Regions from separate parts of the Shewanella sp. SM69 genome, predicted to be linked through region 1. Evidence: riboswitches for the same ligand, from Rfam matches in the RefSeq annotation. Region 1 holds a riboswitch; the other holds the start of a gene.

Region 1 (9,973 bases):
CAATATTCATCAAGCAATCGCCCATAATGAAGATATTCAGCGTAATCATCCCCATAAAGGCCAATCAATAGAGCGTGAAACTTTTTTGCTAAAAAAGATAGTGTTGGAATTTTTTTAAGTTTTATCATTTTAAATCATAACTTTAAACTATGATTTTATTTCATGTCAAACTTAGTTTTCTTGGTTTATTGGCGATTGAACGCCGTTATTTTAACCTGATTTTTTAAGTGGATGTGCTTCGAGTCTGTGCCTGACTCAGTGGATGTTTAAGACAATTTCTCACTCTTTTGCCGCAGCAGGGAAGACAATGCAGATTATTTTATTGACCCACGAACGCGAGTTAACCCGCAAAACGAATACTGGCCAACTCGCGTTAGCCGCATTCCCTGAAGAGGTGAAAAGCATCGTCTGGTCGAGAACGGCACCTGATAACGATTTAGTGGCTATGTTGGCATCCCAGCAAGCCAAGCTGTTGTTTCCTGCAAGTGATACTGAGTTTGCTATGCCCACTGATATTAACCCCTTAGAGACGAATTTAGCTGAGCCATCGCTCTCGAACGCACAAGCCTTGTTAGTGCCTGCGCAATCCACACTCATAGCAGCACAACGAATGCCGAGCCAAGTGGTGATTTTAGATGCGACTTGGCAGGAGGCGCGTAAGATGCTGCGCCAGAGCCCCTATCTTAAAACGGCTGCACGAGTCAGTTTGCCGCCACTTATGCCTGAATCCGCCTTTATATTGCGGCGTAATCAGCAAGAAGGGGGCTTGTGCACTGTAGAATGCATTATTGCGCTTTGGCGCCAGTGTGGCAGAGCAGAACAAGCGACGCTATTAGCGTCGCTGTTTACTGAATTGAATAGCCGTACTTGATTGCAGTGTTTGAGAGAGTGTTCGAGGAAGTGCATGAATAGATAATTAACGACTTTTAGCTTTGACCCATAGATAAATCACCGTCAGCTGAATCACCATCTGTTAAGTCACAGTCATTTAAATCAGAGCCAGTTATATTACCATCAGTTAAATCATAGTCATTTAAATAACAGTCAGATATATACACAGAAAGTGACTCATGGCACCGCCGAGCACAAACAAATGCCAAATGGCATGGTTGAATGGAATGCGTTTACCGACGTAGAACACAACTCCTAAGGTGTAAAATAACCCGCCTAAGATTAATAGATTAAAGCCTACCTCTGACATCGCCGCCGTTAAATCGCCCATCACAGTAACACATAGCCAACCCATAGAGAGATACAACACTAGGCTTAACTTTTTGAATTTGTGAATAAATAACGTCTTAAATAGGATCCCACCAATTGCAAGCGACCAAATGGCCGTTAAAATCACTATCGACTGCGTGCCTTGTAAGCTTATCAGCATCAAAGGTGTGTAAGTTCCTGCAATTAAACAGTAAATAGCGCAGTGATCGGCGATCTTCAGTTTATGTTTCCAGCCTGAATGGCTAACGCTGTGATATAACGTCGAGCATAGGAAAAGCACTATGATGCTCGCACCATAAATGGTTACGCCCGTAAGTTGAATTGGCGTTAGGTGATCTTGACCTTTAAGCAGCATGAGCACCAATGCCACAATCCCCGCAATGACACCTAGGCCATGGGATACACTGTTAGCGATCTCTTCTTTGATACTATATGGTCCAGATTTTACCGGGTTTTTAACTGTGTTTGGCTGTTCGGTAACACTTTGACTCGACATGGTAGATACACACTCGTAAACGATAATGACTGAGTCTATCAGTTAGAAAAATAAATCACCATATTTAAGCGTACACTTGTAAGCTTAAATTTATGGTTGGCTTCTATTTTTCATCTTTTAGATTTTTAACGCCGTCTTGCACTCCCATCAGTGCATCGCATTGATGATGCTATTCGCTTCAAGACGTGAGATTTAACATTCAATTTAGCGCGATTATGATCCCAATTCCCAGCCTTATTTGTCTTAACTGGCAAGTGGCTTATCAAGCACTGGCGTAAAGTACTGTGCTTGTAGCAGGTTGCATTCGCATTGAACTTTGCTCTGTTTGCCTCCTCTAATCTGCGTTGAGCACTCGTAAGTAAATGCAATCAATAGATAATTCGCTTTCAATATTCACCAACCCGATATTGGATTGATATTGGATTTGAGTGTAATCGTTCCACGTTAAGCATCATTGAAATCAATGGATACTATACAAAACCTAAGGATGGATTTTGCCTTTTCAACATCAACCCAAGGCCGCGCCTTTATTGACAGTATCTCCTACAGCAATAGCGATTGGAGATGATACTGATAGTGCTTTGCTTTTTTCGGGCACATCGCCAGAAGGCGAGACTTTTATTGCATTTGATCATCACCTCGGTGATCTGGATACTGCTCAAACGCCTTTTTTTACCACTGCTGCCGAGCCGTCAGCGTTCAATCGCGGTGCAGGCCTTTTAGTCACTGAACATGACACCCAAGCTATATATCATGAGCAGGCTCAAGATTTGGTACTGCAAGAAATCCATGCTGAACATCAAGATCAAGATAAATTGGTTGCTGAATCTGAATCCAAACTTGAACTGTCTAGGACAATACAAACCCGTGCTCAAGGATTGGGGTTACATACTCGTCAGCCATATTTCAAAGGATTAAGTCTGTTATTTTTTGTGATCTTAGTGCATGTGTGTTTATTTTTACTTATCTGCATTTTGTGGCGCCCGCAGTTAAATCCCTTTGGATTGAAGGAAATAGAAAGCCGTGGCCCTAAAGTGGCAGCGATCAAGGCTTACTTTATTTATGCTCCCGCGGTAGAGAAAGCCGAAACCTCAGAGTCCGAAACTGAGATCAAGGCCGAGGATAAGACTGAAGCGACAAGTTCTGTTACGCCTACAATTGTTCCCACACCTCAAACTCAAGTGAAGCCTCTGCCAATACTTGAAAAGGTCATGCCTGAAACAATAGCACCCGAAAAGGCCGTCTCTGAAAAAGTAGAGTCGGAAAAAGTGAACCCAGATACGGTTAAACCGAACATCACTCAATCGAGCCAATCTCAATCAAAGAAAACTCAATCAATTGCCCCAAGTGATGAACAACCCACTGAAACGATGGCAACAAAACCAACGAATACGTTGGATGCCTCAGAATTAAAGCCGCAGATTGGCGCTAAGAGCTCGCCCACAGCAGAAGGTGAGAGCACAATAGCGACAAGCTCAAGCATGAGTTTATTCACCCAGCAATATTTTGAACGTCAGCGCGAGCAAGCGCTCGATGATCTCGTCATTGAACAGGCCGATAAGTTCACCCGGAAATCGAATATGAGTGAAATGAGCCCAGAGATGGAGGTGCTATTTGTCCCTAACGCCGATGATTTCGGTGGCACAACGAGCCTAGATTTACCCTTAGATCCAAATCGTATTGTGCGTAAAGGTGATACGTGTTATCGCGTGGTACAAGTCGGCACTCAAGTTAATCCTTACGCCGAAAATTTAGGCTTCCCATTTGACTGCAGTGGCAAAAAAATCAATCAAGCTATTGATGATGCCATTCAATCTCGATTAAACAAAATGATGCTCAAACCCCATAAATAGTGACTTTCTTTTATGATTTATTTTCATGCTAATTATGGATTTTTTAGTTTAATTTTATTTAATCAATTAAAAACAATTAATTATGAATCTTTATTTTGGATTGGTGGTTAAGGTTTTTAATTGCTTTTTTCCTTGTTTGTTGCTGCCGCTTCTGTCTATACTGCCCACTCATCTTGTCGGAGTGCCTCTTGGCTGAGACCGTTTATTCGGGATCCGTTGAACCTGATCAGGTTAAAACCTGCGAAGGAAACAAGCGTAATAACACACATTAAATCGCTAAAATAGACGGCTTGAACACCTGTTTACTCAGCAGTGTTTTAAGCCTTAATGTTTAGATTTAATCGTTATTGAGCAGGGTAACTCAATTTTTGAAGCCAGTGTTGGCCACAAAAGTTGATTGCCATGTCCAGCTATCAACAACTCAATTCTCCAGACAAGCAACTCCATTTTTTAACGTGAGATTGCTTATGTCCAGTTCAAACCCAAACCCAGCTGTAGCTGCCAATGCGATAGAAATCACAGCACCAGAATCGACAATCCCTAATAAATCGACAGTGCCTAATAAATCGGCTGAGTCTAGTCAATCAATCGTGCCTAAGGCGCCGAGTCGCCGCGAAACCCGCGCGCAGGCTCAAGCCTTTATCGATACGTTAGCGCCGCTGCAACATCCTAATTCACAAAAGATTTATCTCGAAGGTTCCAATGCCGATATTCGCGTTGGCATGCGGCAAATCCTGCAGACTGACACGCTTATCGGCGGTACCGATGATGCGCCTATCATGGAAAAAAATCCGCCAATCCGCGTGTATGATTGCGCCGGACCTTATTCCGATCCTGAGGCCGATATCAATGTGCGTCTAGGCCTGAGTAAATTAAGACAAAACTGGATCCTAGCCCGCAACGATACAGAGCAATTACCCTGCGCGACCTCAGACTTTACCCAACAAAGACTCGCCGATGACGGTTTAGAACATCTGCGTTTTGAGGCAGGTTCGAGTGCCATTGTCCGCCCACGCAGAGCGCTGCAGGGTAAACGAGTCAGTCAATTACACTATGCCCGTCAAGGGATTATCACGCCCGAAATGGAATATGTGGCGATCCGCGAGAACATGGCACTTGCCGAAGTACAGGATGAAATCCTCAATCGTAAAGCCAAGGGCGAAGCTTTTGGTGCCTTAGTCGGCGAACCGATTACCGCCGAATTTGTCCGCGTTGAAGTCGCCCGTGGCCGCGCGATTATTCCGCTGAATATTAACCATCCCGAAGCCGAACCTATGATCATCGGGCGTAACTTTCTGGTGAAAGTGAACGCCAATATCGGTAACTCGGCGGTGACCTCTTCCATCGAGGAAGAAGTGGAAAAGCTCGTCTGGTCTACCCGTTGGGGCGCAGATACGGTAATGGATTTATCCACAGGTCGTTATATCCACGAAACCCGCGAGTGGATCATCCGTAACTCGCCAGTGCCCATTGGCACAGTGCCGATTTATCAAGCGCTGGAGAAAGTGAACGGCGTGGCAGAAGATTTAACCTGGGAAGTGTTCCGCGATACCTTGATTGAACAAGCTGAGCAAGGTGTTGATTACTTTACTATTCATGCTGGTGTGCTGCTGCGTTATGTGCAGATGACGGCTAAACGCGTCACTGGGATCGTTTCCCGCGGCGGTTCAATTATGGCCAAATGGTGCCTGAGTCATCACAAGGAAAACTTCCTCTACAGCCATTTTCGTGAGATCTGTGAACTTTGCGTTGCCTACGATGTATCCCTGTCTTTAGGTGATGGTATGCGTCCCGGATCGATTGCCGACGCTAATGATGCTGCCCAGTTTGCAGAGCTTGAAACCTTAGGTGAGCTAGTCAAAATCGCGTGGGAATACGACGTGCAAACCATTATCGAAGGGCCGGGACATATCCCGATGCAGCTCATTAAAGAGAACATGGACAAGCAGTTAGCTCACTGCGATGAGGCGCCGTTTTACACGCTTGGCCCGCAAATCACCGATATCGCACCTGGGTATGATCATTTCACCTCCGGCATAGGCGCGGCCATGATTGCTTGGTACGGCTGCGCTATGTTGTGTTATGTCACGCCAAAAGAACACTTAGGATTACCGAATAAACAAGATGTTAAGCAAGGTTTGATTGCTTATAAGATTGCCGCCCACGCCGCCGATGTGGCGAAAGGTCATCCGAGTGCGCAAATTCGTGATAATGCGCTGGCAAAGGCGCGGTTCGAATTCCGCTGGGAAGATCAATATAACTTAGGACTCGATCCTGAAACCGCACGTGCTTATCACGATGAATCCTTACCGCAGGAATCCGCTAAAGTCGCGCATTTTTGCTCTATGTGCGGCCCTAAATTTTGTTCGATGAAAATCACCCAAGATGTGCGCGCCTATGCCGCTGGCTTAGAGGCGGCACAAGCGAAGGCGGATCAAGTTGAAGCTGATGACCAAGCCATGCAAGTCACAGTCAAGACGCCGCAGGAGTTGGAAGCGGCTATGGCGCTAAAATCGGCACAATTTGCTGCTTCGGGCGCCGAGATCTATCACGTGAAAGACAAGCTCGTCGCCGAAGCTGAGGAAGCCTAATGATGCTGGGTATTCATGGGGGGAAATTGCCCATGAATACCGAGTACCCCGCGTTTGTCTGGACTATAGCCGGTTCAGACAGCGGCGGCGGTGCCGGTATTCAGGCGGACTTGGCCACGATTCAGGATTTGGGCTGCCACGGTTGCAGCGTGATCACCACAGTGACGGCGCAAAGCTCTGTGGCGGTCACTTTAGTTGAGCCCGTATCAGCGGCGATGTTAATGGCTCAGCTGACGACTTTACTTTCCGACTTACCACCCAAAGCAATTAAAATCGGCTTACTGGCAGATCAAACTCAAGTGGCATTGCTGGCAGATTGGATCGCGAGTTTTAAAATCCACTATCCATCTGTGCCTGTGATTGTCGATCCTGTGATGGTCGCCAGTTGTGGCGATGCATTAGCAGTAGATAACTGTCAGGATATAAAAAGTGCGGCCAAATCAGCCTTAGATTTTAAGCCTTTCAAAGGTTTAATCGAACTTATCACGCCCAATGTGCTTGAACTTGGGCGATTAACTCACAGTGATGTTTCAACGAAAGCGCAATTCGCTGCTGCTGCACTGGCTTTATCCCAGAGTCTTGATTGCAGTGTGCTCGCCAAAGGGGGCGATGTAAGCTTTGGCAGCACTGACATTCTTGCTGATACTCATGCTCAAACTCACGCTAGCACTTATGCTCAAACTCAGGCTAATGTTCATGTTATCGCTCTTGATAGCAACGGCTGGGACCTTGCGCTTGCCGAGGATTATCTAGTTTGTCGTCAAGTGCGCGCAAGCTCTAAACTACATCAAAATGGGCGTTTCTGGTTAGCCTGCCAGCGGGTTAATACCCGTCATAACCATGGTAGCGGCTGTACTTTGTCATCGGCCATTGCCGCTGTGTTAGCGCAAGGTTTTGTATTGCAAGATGCGGTGGTGGTTGCGAAAGCCTATGTGAGTCAAGGCTTAAGCGCGGCGATTGGTTTAGGGCAAGGTCCAGGGCCGTTGGCCCGAACGGGTTGGCCTAATGATGTGTCCCGCTATGCCAAGATAAATCTGTGTGATGGCAATTTTATTAGTCATCACCTCAATCAACATCTTGATGTTAGGTGTGATTTAGTTGCAACAGTTTTATCTGCAACAGATCAGGCTACCTCTCAGGTAAGAATAGCCTCGACGCCACCTCAAAATATTTTATCCCACGGTTTTAAAGTGCTCGATGCCGATCTTGGTGTTTACCCTGTGGTGAGTGACTTAACCATGCTGGAGGGTTTGTTAGCTGCGGGCGTTAAAACCGTGCAGTTACGGATAAAAACCGACATCAGCGAGTTAACTACTGCAGAGTTAGCCGAATCTGATTTAGGTAAATCTGCGCTAAGTAGATGTGAGTCAGGCGAACCTGAGTTAATTGGCTCCGAATTAGAAGCACAAATTCAAACGGCCATTGCCTTAGGTAAGCATTTTAATGCGCAGCTTTTTATCAATGATCACTGGCAGTTAGCGATAAAATACCATGCCTTTGGGGTACATTTAGGCCAAGAAGATCTCGCCGTTACCGACTTAGCGGCCATTCAAGCCGCGGGGCTCGCGCTAGGCATATCGAGCCACAGTTATTTCGAGTTGCTATTGGCGCACCAATACTCGCCATCCTACATAGCGCTTGGGCATATATTCCCAACCACGACGAAGCAAATGCCTTCGGCGCCCCAAGGGCTCGCAAAACTTAAACACTATGTGGCGTTACTCCAAGATCATTATCCCTTGGTCGCCATTGGCGGTATTGACTTAACAAATCTGGCAAAGGTGAAAGCCACAGGGGTTGGCAATATTGCTGTAGTGCGCGCAATAACGAAAGCTAAGGATCCGTTAGCTGCGTTTGCAGAGCTGAGCCAAGCTTGGGAGCAATGTAGCTTGTCTGAAGAACTGGCTGTAAACCATGAGTTGGGTGCTAAGCATGAGTAAAAACCCACTGCTTGCTCACGCAGAGGTTCTTTGCGGTCATATACACAGCGACAATGAACACTGCGGCCATGCACTCAGTGATGCCGATTTCATCCGTTATTCTCGGCAAGTCTTATTGCCAGAAGTGGGTGAGGCTGGGCAATTACAACTGGCCGACGCTGGTGTCGCTATTATCGGTCTTGGCGGTTTAGGGCAATTGGCGGCGCAATATCTGGCCTGTGCAGGTATTGGTCGCTTGACCTTAATCGATATGGATAAGGTTGAAGTATCAAATCTGCCAAGACAATTGTTATTCAACGATGCCGATATTGGACTCAATAAGGCGCGAGTTGCCAAGCAAAAGCTCAATGGCATAGCACCGCATTGCACTGTTACTGCCTATGAAACAGTATTTAGTGCTGCGACATCAGCCCATCACTTCGCTGAGGTTTTACAATTAAAACAACAAGGTAAAAGAGTACTTGTGCTTGACTGCACCGATAACTTCGCGACTCGCCAAGCCATTAATCACAGCTGTATCGAAGCGGCTTTGCCTTTAGTCAGTGCGTCAATCGCAGCATTTAGCGGTCAATTGTTTGCAGTCGACCAAATGCGGTTCCCCTATGGTGGTTGTTATCACTGTATTTTCCCCGCACAAACGAGAGTGTCGCAGAGCTGCAGTACCCAAGGCGTACTCGGGCCGAGCGTAGGCGTCATGGCGTCAATGCAATCTTTGGTGGCCATGCAACTCTTGTTGAATGTGGATAGTTGTGATGAACCTAAAAGTGCCTTGTTGGGAGGTTTTTGGCGCTTCGACGCTAAATCACTTTCATGGACAGCGGCGACATTAACGCGGGATCCCCATTGTGACGTATGTGGTCCAAAAGAGGTTCGTTCATCATCCGATAAGCTCAGCAAACTATAAAGTATGGAGGTTTGATATGATTTTAATTCACATAAATAATGTCCCGCAGCCATTAACGGAACCGACTTCACTCGCGGCTGTGATCCTCGCGCAAGATATAGCCCTCGACTCAGTTGCTATCGTGTTGAATGCAGAGGTGGTTCCGCGTAATCGCTGGCAATCGATTCTCTGCCAACATGAAGATAAATTAGAACTTTTTTCAGCTGTAGCGGGAGGCTAGTATGTTAACGATTGCCGATGTGGAGTTTGAATCACGGTTATTTACCGGAACGGGAAAATTCAGCAATAGCCAAGTGATGCTTGAGGCGATAACGGCTTCAAAATCGCAGTTAGTGACAGTTGCGATGAAAAGAATTGATTTTAAAATGGGGCTTGATGATTTACTCACGCCGTTACGTCAAGCGGGTGTCCGGCTATTGCCTAATACTTCGGGGGCGAGAAACGCCAAGGAAGCGGTGTTTGCGGCTGAGCTTGCCCGTGAAATGCTGGGAACTCATTGGATTAAGCTCGAAATCCACCCGGATCCTAAGTACCTAATGCCCGATGCGATTGAAACCTTAGAGGCGGCTAGAATCCTCTGTGAGAAAGGCTTTATCGTGTTGCCCTACGTGCATGCCGATCCTGTGCTGTGCCGTCGTTTGGAAGAAGTGGGCTGTGCTGCGGTTATGCCACTGGCGAGTCCGATTGGCAGTAATCAAGGTTTAGTCACTGAAAGCTTTTTAAAAATCATCATAGAGCAGGCGCGGGTGCCAGTGGTGATCGATGCCGGTATTGGCGCGCCTTCACAGGCAGCGCGGGCAATGGAGCTGGGCGCCGATGCGGTGCTCGTCAACACCGCCATCGCCAGCAGCGCGTCGCCGATAGTGATGGCCGAGTGCTTTAAAGAGGCGGTGCAATGCGGCAGACGGGCCTTTGAAGCTGGGCTTGGCCGAGTACAAACGGGCGCGGTACATACCAGTCCTCTGACG
Region 2 (9,973 bases), on a different contig from region 1:
AGCGGCTTTAGCCGCTTCGAATGCATAGCCCTTGCCCCAATATTGCGGCAAAAAAGCATAACCTATATCGACATTGTCCAGTGTCGGCCGTTTAATTAAACCGCAGATGCCAATGGTGAATCCATTCTCGGCGAGCACTACAGCATAAAAACCAAAGCCGCACTCGGCATAACTTTTCATCGGTCCATTGACGATATAATCCTTAGCCTGCACAAGTGTGCGTACTCCTCTATCCCCGATATTCTCTATAAAGCCTTGGCTGTTGAGCAAGACTAACATAAAAGAAGCGTCGGCTGGGGTTAACTGCCGCAGGATGAGTCTAGGAGTACGCGCAACTTGCATAGAATTTCTCCACTAAAAATAGAGGCGGATTTATAAATAACGGACGTACTGACTGCCGTCCTTTTGCGGTTTCTTGGGAGCAGTAACGGCTGGCGTACCCACATACAAAAAGCCGACGATTTGATCGTGTGGCTCAAGACCTAAAGCAACATTTACATTCGCATCAAAGGCAAAATCCCCTGTACGCCACACTGCACCTAAACCTAAGGCGAAGGCAGCCTGCTGCATCGCCATGGTCGCGCAACCCGCTGCAATAAGCTGTTCAAGTACGGGGACCTTGGAATGTTGCTGCGTTTTCGCCACGACAGTAATCACCATAGGCGCGCGCATTGGCATGCCCTTAGCTTTATTGACAAAATCCTCGTCGGCACCGCTCGCTTTCGCTGCCTCAACAAAGATATCTGCCAAGGTATCTAACCCTTGTCCTGCGGCAATAATAAATTCCCATGGCGCTAAGGCGCCATGATCTGGCACACGAATGGCTGCATCTAAGATGATTTTTAATTGACTCGCATCTGGAGCAGGAGCAGTTAATCGTGGGGTTGATTGGCGAGTGAGTAAAAGTTCAATAGCGTCCAAGTTCTTATCCTAGTTCGATATAAATTGCGCTCAAGCATAGCAAATTGCTGACAAAGAGGCATAAAAAAATCCCACCGCTTGAGTGGGATTTAACTTGTTAAGTGCACTTACCATCGAGTGTGCTTAAAAATTAAATGCGCTTGAAAATCCGATGCAGTTAACAATTGAGCCCGCTTGAGAAAGACTTACTTAATCCCACAGCGCTTAGCGATGAAATAATCTAGGCTAGTGTAACGACCACCGCCTAAGGTAAAAAGCGCCAACAACATAATAAAATAGGTGATCGCAAACTCAATACCATTATTAAGCACAGCAAAATTACCTGAACTGGTCAGCCAGTCATAGTTACCGTGCTCCTGCAATAACTCTTTGGCTTTTATCAGTTTATCCCCTGCCTCAAGCACTCTGTCATTCGCAAGCCAAGAAGTACCATCGGCAATCGCTAACCAACCATTTGGCCAATGCACAGTCAATGCGGCGACCAACATAGTGACCATTAAAGGGATTGAAATCAGTCGCGTCGCGAGCCCAAGCAGTAACAAGATAGCGCCAAAGAACTCAGTTCCCGCCGCCAGTCCTGCCATTAACGCCGGCATTGGCAGACCTAAGCCCCAATCGGGATTGGCAAACCAAGCAACCGTATCTTCAAAGTGAGCGAGCTTGTTATAGCCTGCCTGCATTAACACAGGTGCAAGGTAAATCCTAAGGGCTAATGGCGCTAAGCCTTCGAAATAGCGGCTCATATTGAGCAGTTTCTGATAAAGGGATACGAGTGGCATAAGGTCTCTATTAGTAGTTAGTAGGCTGATTTATTGGCTTGCAGGAATAGACCCTAGCAAGGCAATAAATCTTTCATGGCCTAGGCTTCTTTTTCAATCGCTTCCTGATTCAGTTCCTTGAGATCTTGAATGAGTCCACCTAACTTTTTATAAAAATGCTTAGACTGCTGCTCCGATAAGCTCGCATTCATCGCCAACAGCAAAGTCCCAAATGCCTCAGTATTTTTACGTAAAAACACTTTATGTTGCTCTGACTTAAGCTCATCGGGCTGCGTCATCAGCAAGGTCAAACGCTCGGTTAATAATGCTTTATCAGCGCGCTGACCCAGTGCAACCTCAAACTGGCGTAACCATTCGTGCCTGTACTCAAGCCACATATCTAAGGTGGATAAACGCTGTTGATTATATTGGTGAATAAGCACTTTTTGCTCCGCAGTTACACTTCCAAGCCAATCATCAAATTGGGTTTGAAGGTTTTCATCGGCATCTTTTTGTAACTGTTCAGGGGTTTTACCCGCAAATTCTTTAACGAGCTCCTGCTCTTCCTCCCGTAATTTTGTGAGAATCTGCTTCACCTGTTCATCGGACAAAGACATTATGATAGGTAGAAGCTCGGGCAAGGCGAACTCAAACAATCGAAACCAATGCCGCTTAGCAATATTCACATGATCTGCCCATAGCACTGGCGTTAACGTATTGGTTTTTATGAGGCCTTCGACTTCGGTCAATTGCACCACATAATGAGCTAACTCTTTGGATTGGTGCCAAATGACAAATTTTTCAATGAGGGCATCGAATGCCTTTTGCTGAGATTTATCTAAGGTAACATAATCCTCTTGCTCCCAGCCGATGGCCCAGTCGAGGAAATGGTAACTGAATTTAGTAGAGCAGGCGCTTAAGCCTAAGAGACACACAAGTAGCATCACGCCTTTTTTCATACTGAATAATCCATCCTAGAATTGTTGCTAATAAGACGCTTGAGACTATATAAAGTTGCTTTTTATATCAAACAAGTTTGTCTAATAAAGGTTTTCAGTATGTTCTACCCACATGTCCCACCAATCGCGCGGTCAATGCCATAAGGGAATGAACCATTATCATCAGATGGAAACTAAGCACACGCAATAATGACTATTTGGGGGTGATCAGCGGCCAGAAGCAATCAAACCAAGCAAGGTAGTCGGCGCTACGACTGGGTTCTGTTTGCGCTGCCATCAATAATGCCCAGTAACAAGCAAATACCCAATACATGTCAATAGCGGCAGGCACTGCAGTTACTGCTTGTGCAGTAACATAAGGATGTCCACTCAGATACTGTTTCACCAACACACTTTGCTGATAGGGCGTTAACGCATGGGTCGCTAACACTACAGCTAACTCACACAGTGGATGCGACGCCGTCGCATATTCAAAATCGATACAACACAAGCGGTTACTTTTGAGTAACAAATTATGGGGATTAAGATCGCGATGGCAAAACTGCGGCTTGATTATGCAGGCTGCTAACTCATCACACCAATGTTTGATTTCGATTTGAATTGCAAGCAGCTTAGCCACCCGCTCATTCCAATCGTGAGTATTGCTATAACCAATATCACTACCCTGCTTCAATAGCACAGCTCGCCTTAATACTGGCTCACTAAATGTTGCAGAAGCCTGATAGGCAAGCATTTGCTGGTGATATTCCTGCCACTGCTCAGTGATACTAATAGCATAAGGCCCTGTAGGCAGATCGCGTAATTGCAGCAATAACGCCAATAGCAAACAATGGGCTTGGTTAGGGTGCGTTTCTTGTTCTGCTGCCGGAAACTGTGAATAGTTAAACGTCGATTGCCCCAGCACAAAATCAGCAGCACTCGTTTGGCGCTCTAACGCTGGCCAGTGGATTAAGACCTCGTTTTCAATATCGTCACTTTCAATATAATCACTTTCAATAAAATCACTGAGGTAATAACGCTCATCTTCACTCACCCACAACAGTTCAGGAGCAAGTTTAGCTTGAGCCAATTGCTGCCAGTAAAAACGCTCCTGCTGGCGGTTGCAAAAACTGTCCGCCGCATCCGCATTCACCCGCAGCACATAACTGCCTGTGGGCGTAGTGATTTTATAGTTGTGATTACTTAAGCCGCCCGCAAGCTCATGAATACTTAACACGTTAACTAGCCCAGCACTTTTGAGTATGGGGTAAAGTGCTTTGAATGGCTCGCCTGCTGAGCGTTGCATCGAGGCGTTTATATCGAGCATTAACTGAGTAACTTCAAGGTATTAGCTTCACGGGCATCGGCTAACGCGGTTCGCCACAGGAAATACCCCACGACCGCCAGACCCACATAAAGCACGAATAACAAGGATGTCAGCATCAAGCCTTTGCTGAGATAAAGGTAAATCGACACTATGTCGATAACCACCCAATAAAGCCAATTCTCAAGTACCTTTTTTGCCACTAAATAAGTCGTCATCACGGCGAAACAGGTTGTCGCCGCATCTAGATACGGGAATGCGGCTTGGGTATACGTCGCCATACCGTGACCAACCAAAAGCGAAATCACACCCGTCGCTGCGATCAACTTTAAATGGGTTTTCAATGGCCAAGTGGTCACTTTTACGCCTTGATGCTTATCACCACCTTGGGTCCAGAGCCAATATCCATAGAGCGCCATCGCCATGTAATAGACGTTAAGCACAGACTCCATCAGTAGCGACACCTTCCAAAACAACACAGTGTAAATAGCGGTACTGGCAAAGGCCGCCGCCCAGCACCAGACGCTCGCCTTCATCGCCAGTAGTAAATATGCCATCGCCAACAATACCGCGAGGGCTTCCCATACGGTCATCACATGGACTTCACCAAAGGCCGTATTAACGCTCTCGACCAAGGTTAACCATAAATCTGTCATAGTGTTGTTCTCATTGCCTATTTGTCGCTTACATGGCGGTCAATCATTATTCGCTGTGAGCTAAATTCAGCTCACCACCGATAAACTTACACACAAATACCGCCTTGCCCCACTTCTCATGGGCCGCTTGCATCTCGGTCGCCAGCATAGTCATCACATCTAAATAATCGCCGCACACTTGAGTTGCCATCGCATTAGTCACGCGCTCGATATTGGGATAGCTATCCACGCGGCCAATAAACCACTTGATAGGATCGAGGTAATTTTCATTAAAGGGATACATGCTAATTTCTGCGGTCAGTTTCATTTTAATTCCTTGATATTCTGAAGTAAGGCTGTAGCCCAAATACTGGGCTACAGTTCAGTTAACACTTAAATGATTATGCTCACTTTAAAATGAGCTATTACATAAACTTAACGTTAAAGGTTACGCCAATCTGACGCGGGTCGCCGTAACGAATATATTGCTTTTCCGCCCAACCGTTATCTGGCTCATTGCCAAAATAGAAGCCACGCACACCGTATTCTTCATTAAACAGATTGCGTCCCCATAAATATGCCGACCATGCGCTCGACTCATAACCTACACGGGCATTGACGATAGTGTAGGGTTCAGAGCGGGATTCATTGCTGTCTGAATAATAGAATTCACTCTTACCGCTAAGATTCAGGTTAGCAAACCAACCCGAATTGGCACGATAAGTCCCGCCAAGGCTGTAGGTAACATGTGGAGAATGGGCTAGATCGCGGCCAGTTAAATCCACCTCAGTGCCATATTTGTCCTGATACTGGTAGTCACCGTAGGCCGTTTCTAACCAACCTAAGCTTGAGTAAATTTGCAGATTATCCGTGGCATACCAGGTTGCATCTAACTCAGCGCCATAGTTATTCGAACTGCCTGCATTTTCAGTGAACAAGATAAAACGCTGTGGTTTATCGGGATCTTGCTGTGATGCAGCCACCTGTTGATCTTGTCTGTCCATATAGAACAGCGCCAAATTAGTATCGATAAGTCCCGCTAACCAATGGGATTTAAGGCCGATTTCATAGTTATAGAGCGTCTCAGTATTAAACTCTTTTTTATCGTTCAACTCGACGGGCAAAGTCATGTTGAAACCGCCCGCCTTGTAACCGCGTGCAACTCGGACATAAGCATTGTGTGAGTCGTTCAGCACTTTACTCACAGCAATATGACCGCCCCACATGGTTTCGCTCGGGTCGAAATTATCGTTATTCGTATCAGAGTAATGGCTGTTGCGACGCTCTAAACGTAGACCCACAGATAAAGCATAATTTGAGCCCAAATCCGTATCAAGCTGGCCAAACAGCGCATAATTTGTCGCTTCATACTCTGAGTCTAAGACTTCATCCGGCGAAGCATTGTATTCAGAATACAATTGGTTATCTTCTTTCAGATTCATGGCATACACACCAAGCAACCAATCAGTACTCTCTGCAAAAATACGGCCCTGCTCGGTAGAACTTAGGCGAAACTCTTGCGACGCGGTTTTACGCTGACCCGTTTTATCCCAAAAATAATCGTATTGACACGGCGCCAGATTGCCATTGTCATCATTGCATTGCTTAGAGGCCCAATATTCTGAGTTAGCCCAATCGCCATCGTAACTGTAATGGTGATCGGTATTCGCAAAAGAGGTTAACGAAGTTAATTCGAAGTTTTCTGCGCCAGAATAGGTCGCTTTAAAACCCGCGCCTGTGGTGCGTTGGCTATCAACACCCGGTTGATCCGATGTTGTCTGAGTTGGTGAATTAGTTAAACTCCACACATCATAGCCATTATCAAAATCGGCATGCAGCACAGTTAAATCAAACTGCAAATCATCTGTCGCATACCAGCGCAGCTTAGCGCGGCCGCTGAATTCATCGCGACCATTGGTATCATCACGGCCTAAATACAGGTTATCGTGGTAACCATTTTGCTGATGTTGCTGCATTGACACACGATAAAGCAGCTTGCCAGAATCCGTTAATGGGCCAGAACTGAAACCGCTAAAAGTGCGTAAATCATCATCGCCTAACGACACTTCGCCGCCATGCTCAAACACATCAGTTGGATCGTTACTCTTCAGATAAATCAGTCCCGCTAAGGCATTCGCGCCGTAACGCGTCCCCTGCGGTCCACGAAGCACTTCGACCTGCTGTAGATCGTACATGCTCGACACCATACCAATACCGGATAAATCGATATCATCTATGATGTAACCCACGGAAGAATTAGGTGCGCCTTGGTATTGTTCCTGTTCCCCTACACCGCGAATTTGAAAATATTTCGGCCGAGAGCTTCCACCTGACCAGTTAAAATTGGCGATAGAATTAAGCAGATCTTCAAAGTGTTGCGCACTTTCATCCTGAATTTTTTGACTGTCGATAACGGTAATGCTTGAAGGCATTTTTTCTAAACTTGAGCTGCGAAAATCCGCCGTCACCACCATGACTTCCATCTCAGGGCTGGGATCGGGTCTGTCAATAGCGTCGGTTTGTGCAAAAACAGGGGTGCTCAGCGCTGCGGCGATGGCTAACGCCAGCGGCGCTCGGGCTAAAAATAAGCTTGGCGATACGGTTGAAAATGGAGATTGATGGTTTGACGTTTTACGGTTTGACATAGGACCTCAAATATAATGTTTGAGATCCGGCAACGAATAAGCGATTCAGAAGTGTGCTGTTGATTGGCCCATTCCTACGCCGGTATTAGCCGGATCAGGTTCTAAGGGTTCGTCAGATGACATCTCAGTTTGCAGCCGTTAACGTTAAAATCAGAGTAACATTAATGCACAACAAACACCCCTTGGCGGCGCCTAGTATACATGACGGAAATAAAAAGTGGGCACTCTTATCTCTGCGATTCAATTAAATGTCGCGAAAACCACTGCCCTTCAGTTCGTATGATGAAAATATCTTTATTAGCCGCCTAAATCCTTTCGTCCATTTGACCGCCTATCATGATAATGCTATAGAAGGTCGCAATTTCGAACACAGTAAGAGGACAATAGTCGATGCAGCTAAAACCTTTATCGAAAGGACGTTATAGCCAGCGATGGGAGCAAGACTATCCACTTATTGAAGCGGTTGTACTTAGCTGTATCAGCGAAATAAAAATGCTCAAAAAAGGCGCTCACCTCATGACGCAGGGGGAAGCGATGGCATCACTTGTATTGGTGAAGCAAGGTCGCGTATCACTCGGCCATACCGCGAGAAATGGTCGGTGTTTTCAATTAGGTACTATTGATTGTGATTCACAGCTGTTTGGCGAAATGGAGTTCTTCACCCAGTACCACTGTCAACTAGACATTATTGCCAGTGAACCCTTAGAAATCATGTTGATTAGCGCTGAAAAACTGCAACATTGCCTCGGTCAACACCCTCAACTCGCGCTATTTTTTGCTAGTGCAATTGCGATTGACTACCAAGACACAGTGGATATTTTTACTCGGCGACTGCTCTATCCCATCAGTTATAACGTGGCATTTGATATTTACCATGAATACTTAAATGACTTGCCCGTAGATGGCTTTAGTAAACGCTATTTAGAGGCTGAACGATTTGGCACTACCGACCGAGTCTACCGTCGGGCGCTACAAAATCTTGAGGAACGAGGCTTAATTGAGCGGAAAAAAGATGGCATTCGGATTTGTGATCTCAACGCACTCAAGAAATTTGTTGAAGCAGGTATATAACCGCTTTCAACATAACCCACACTCGACTTAATTTAACAACCGAGTGTGGGATAGATGAACAGGTAAATTAACTTACCGATGGCGAGTGTTGTTCCATAGCCGATTTCATCCGACTTGAAACGATCAATAGCATAAATATCGCTGCGTAAAGCAAAGGAATCACATACATCACAGTTTGTAATCCGATAATACGTTCAAAGAAAGAACTGATGGCTGGGCTAAACATCGCCCCTGCACTTCCGCTAATAAGAATATATGACACATTTTTGCTGCTAGCTTTTTTTACAAAAGACACGCCATAAGCAATAAATGCATTATAAAGCGCGGCACACACAAAACCATAGCCATAGGTTAAATAAGCTATCCAATTAAGATTATTGGTACTGACAATGGCAGCGGTGATCACCATAGCTAAAGCAATAATACCGACTAAGAAATGGTGAATTTTTACACGAGTCACAATCACAGTCGAAATTAACGCCCCAATTAGCGCAGCGGACCAATACTGGGTAATAATATTACCGGCATCTTCAAACGGAATATCAAATTTTTGTTTTACAAATAAAGGTGCCCAAGTTAAAAAAGTATATAAAGCCAGCATTCCTAAAAATAAACCAATACCTCCACTAATAATACCGAGATTCCATTCAGACTGTTGTTTCTCTTGTGTTGTAGACGATTGCTCGCAAATAGAGAAATGAGTGAACAAGGTAATAATGACTGTACCGAACGCCACTAAACCTACGGCTAAATAGCTATAACTCCATGATAATGAATTTGTTAATGCATAAGTCGTTATCAATGGAAAAATAACGCCTGCAATATTAAACGTTGCATCTTGCACCACTAACATTGTGCTTTGTAATTTCTCTTGCCACACAGACACCACAATCGTACCAGCAATACATAGACCGATACCGCCACAAAAACCAATTAAGGTCATTGCTACCATCACAACTTGTAGGGAACTGGTTAGATGTAAAGCCAGAGCAGAAAGAGCAACCAGACTGTAACTTATCAAGGTCATTCTTTTGATACCCATTTTTTCAATAAAGAAAAATGCTGCAATCGTCCCCGCGAGTGCACCACCATTGAGCAATGAAAAGATTGATGCAACTTCGTTAACATTAGCGGCAAATTTCTCAGCTATGGGTTCAATCAACATCCCAAATTGGGTCGCAAAGCCCGCCATAATAAAATTGGCGAGAAAACTGATGGCTGTTAAAGTAATTTTATTATTCATTATGTCATTCCATAAGTGAAATGCTAAGGGTTCAAAGGATGGCTTTAAACCTAATTGAGGGCGGTTTCTAACGCGAGCTCGATCATATTATTAAAAGAGAGTTGGCGTTCTTCGGCCGTTGTTTCTTCACCGGTTAAACAATGATCCGATACCGTTAAAATGGCTAATGATTCGATACCTTGTTGGTGTGACAATCCATAAAGCCCCGCCACTTCCATATCAATACCTAATACCCCAAAACGTTCAAGTGCAGGGATCATATCTTCATCGGGATCGTAATAAAGATCACCACTAAAGATATTGCCAACTTTTACACTAATGCCTTTCTCATTCGCTGTTGTATAGGCTTTATGCAATAAAGAAAAGGTCGCAGAAGTTGCCATTTGGTAGCCGCTACTACGCTTAGCGTTAGTAGCTGAATCCGTGCCTGCGGCTTGG

Evidence for each region. Region 1 has a riboswitch for thiamine pyrophosphate ahead of thiC (phosphomethylpyrimidine synthase ThiC). Riboswitches for the same ligand answer to the same signal wherever they lie in the genome.
Region 2: linked by a shared signal. The riboswitch ahead of L5M37_RS01200 (TonB-dependent receptor) and the one ahead of thiC (phosphomethylpyrimidine synthase ThiC) in region 1 are both predicted to bind thiamine pyrophosphate.

Annotation. Positions count from the first base shown of each region.
Region 1 covers NZ_JAKKRV010000002.1:227,300-237,272, reverse strand. Annotated here, with positions in the region: gene L5M37_RS04415 (NUDIX hydrolase) at 1-118, shown strand, start outside; gene L5M37_RS04410 (tRNA-uridine aminocarboxypropyltransferase) at 308-871, shown strand; gene trhA (PAQR family membrane homeostasis protein TrhA) at 1,034-1,717, opposite strand; gene L5M37_RS04400 (hypothetical protein) at 2,212-3,570, shown strand; TPP riboswitch at 3,738-3,836, shown strand; gene thiC (phosphomethylpyrimidine synthase ThiC) at 4,038-6,161, shown strand; gene L5M37_RS04390 (bifunctional hydroxymethylpyrimidine kinase/phosphomethylpyrimidine kinase) at 6,164-8,101, shown strand; gene L5M37_RS04385 (HesA/MoeB/ThiF family protein) at 8,094-9,005, shown strand; gene thiS (sulfur carrier protein ThiS) at 9,022-9,225, shown strand; gene L5M37_RS04375 (thiazole synthase) at 9,227-9,973, shown strand, end outside.
Region 2 covers NZ_JAKKRV010000001.1:244,505-254,477, forward strand. Annotated here, with positions in the region: gene L5M37_RS01165 (GNAT family N-acetyltransferase) at 1-342, opposite strand, end outside; gene L5M37_RS01170 (NAD(P)H nitroreductase) at 373-921, opposite strand; gene L5M37_RS01175 (DoxX family protein) at 1,107-1,700, opposite strand; gene L5M37_RS01180 (DUF6279 family lipoprotein) at 1,781-2,638, opposite strand; gene L5M37_RS01185 (phosphotransferase) at 2,832-3,944, opposite strand; gene pnuC (nicotinamide riboside transporter PnuC) at 3,944-4,597, opposite strand; gene L5M37_RS01195 (hypothetical protein) at 4,644-4,904, opposite strand; gene L5M37_RS01200 (TonB-dependent receptor) at 5,002-7,221, opposite strand; TPP riboswitch at 7,276-7,414, opposite strand; gene L5M37_RS01205 (Crp/Fnr family transcriptional regulator) at 7,612-8,292, shown strand; gene tsgA (MFS transporter TsgA) at 8,360-9,535, opposite strand; gene deoD (purine-nucleoside phosphorylase) at 9,586-9,973, opposite strand, start outside.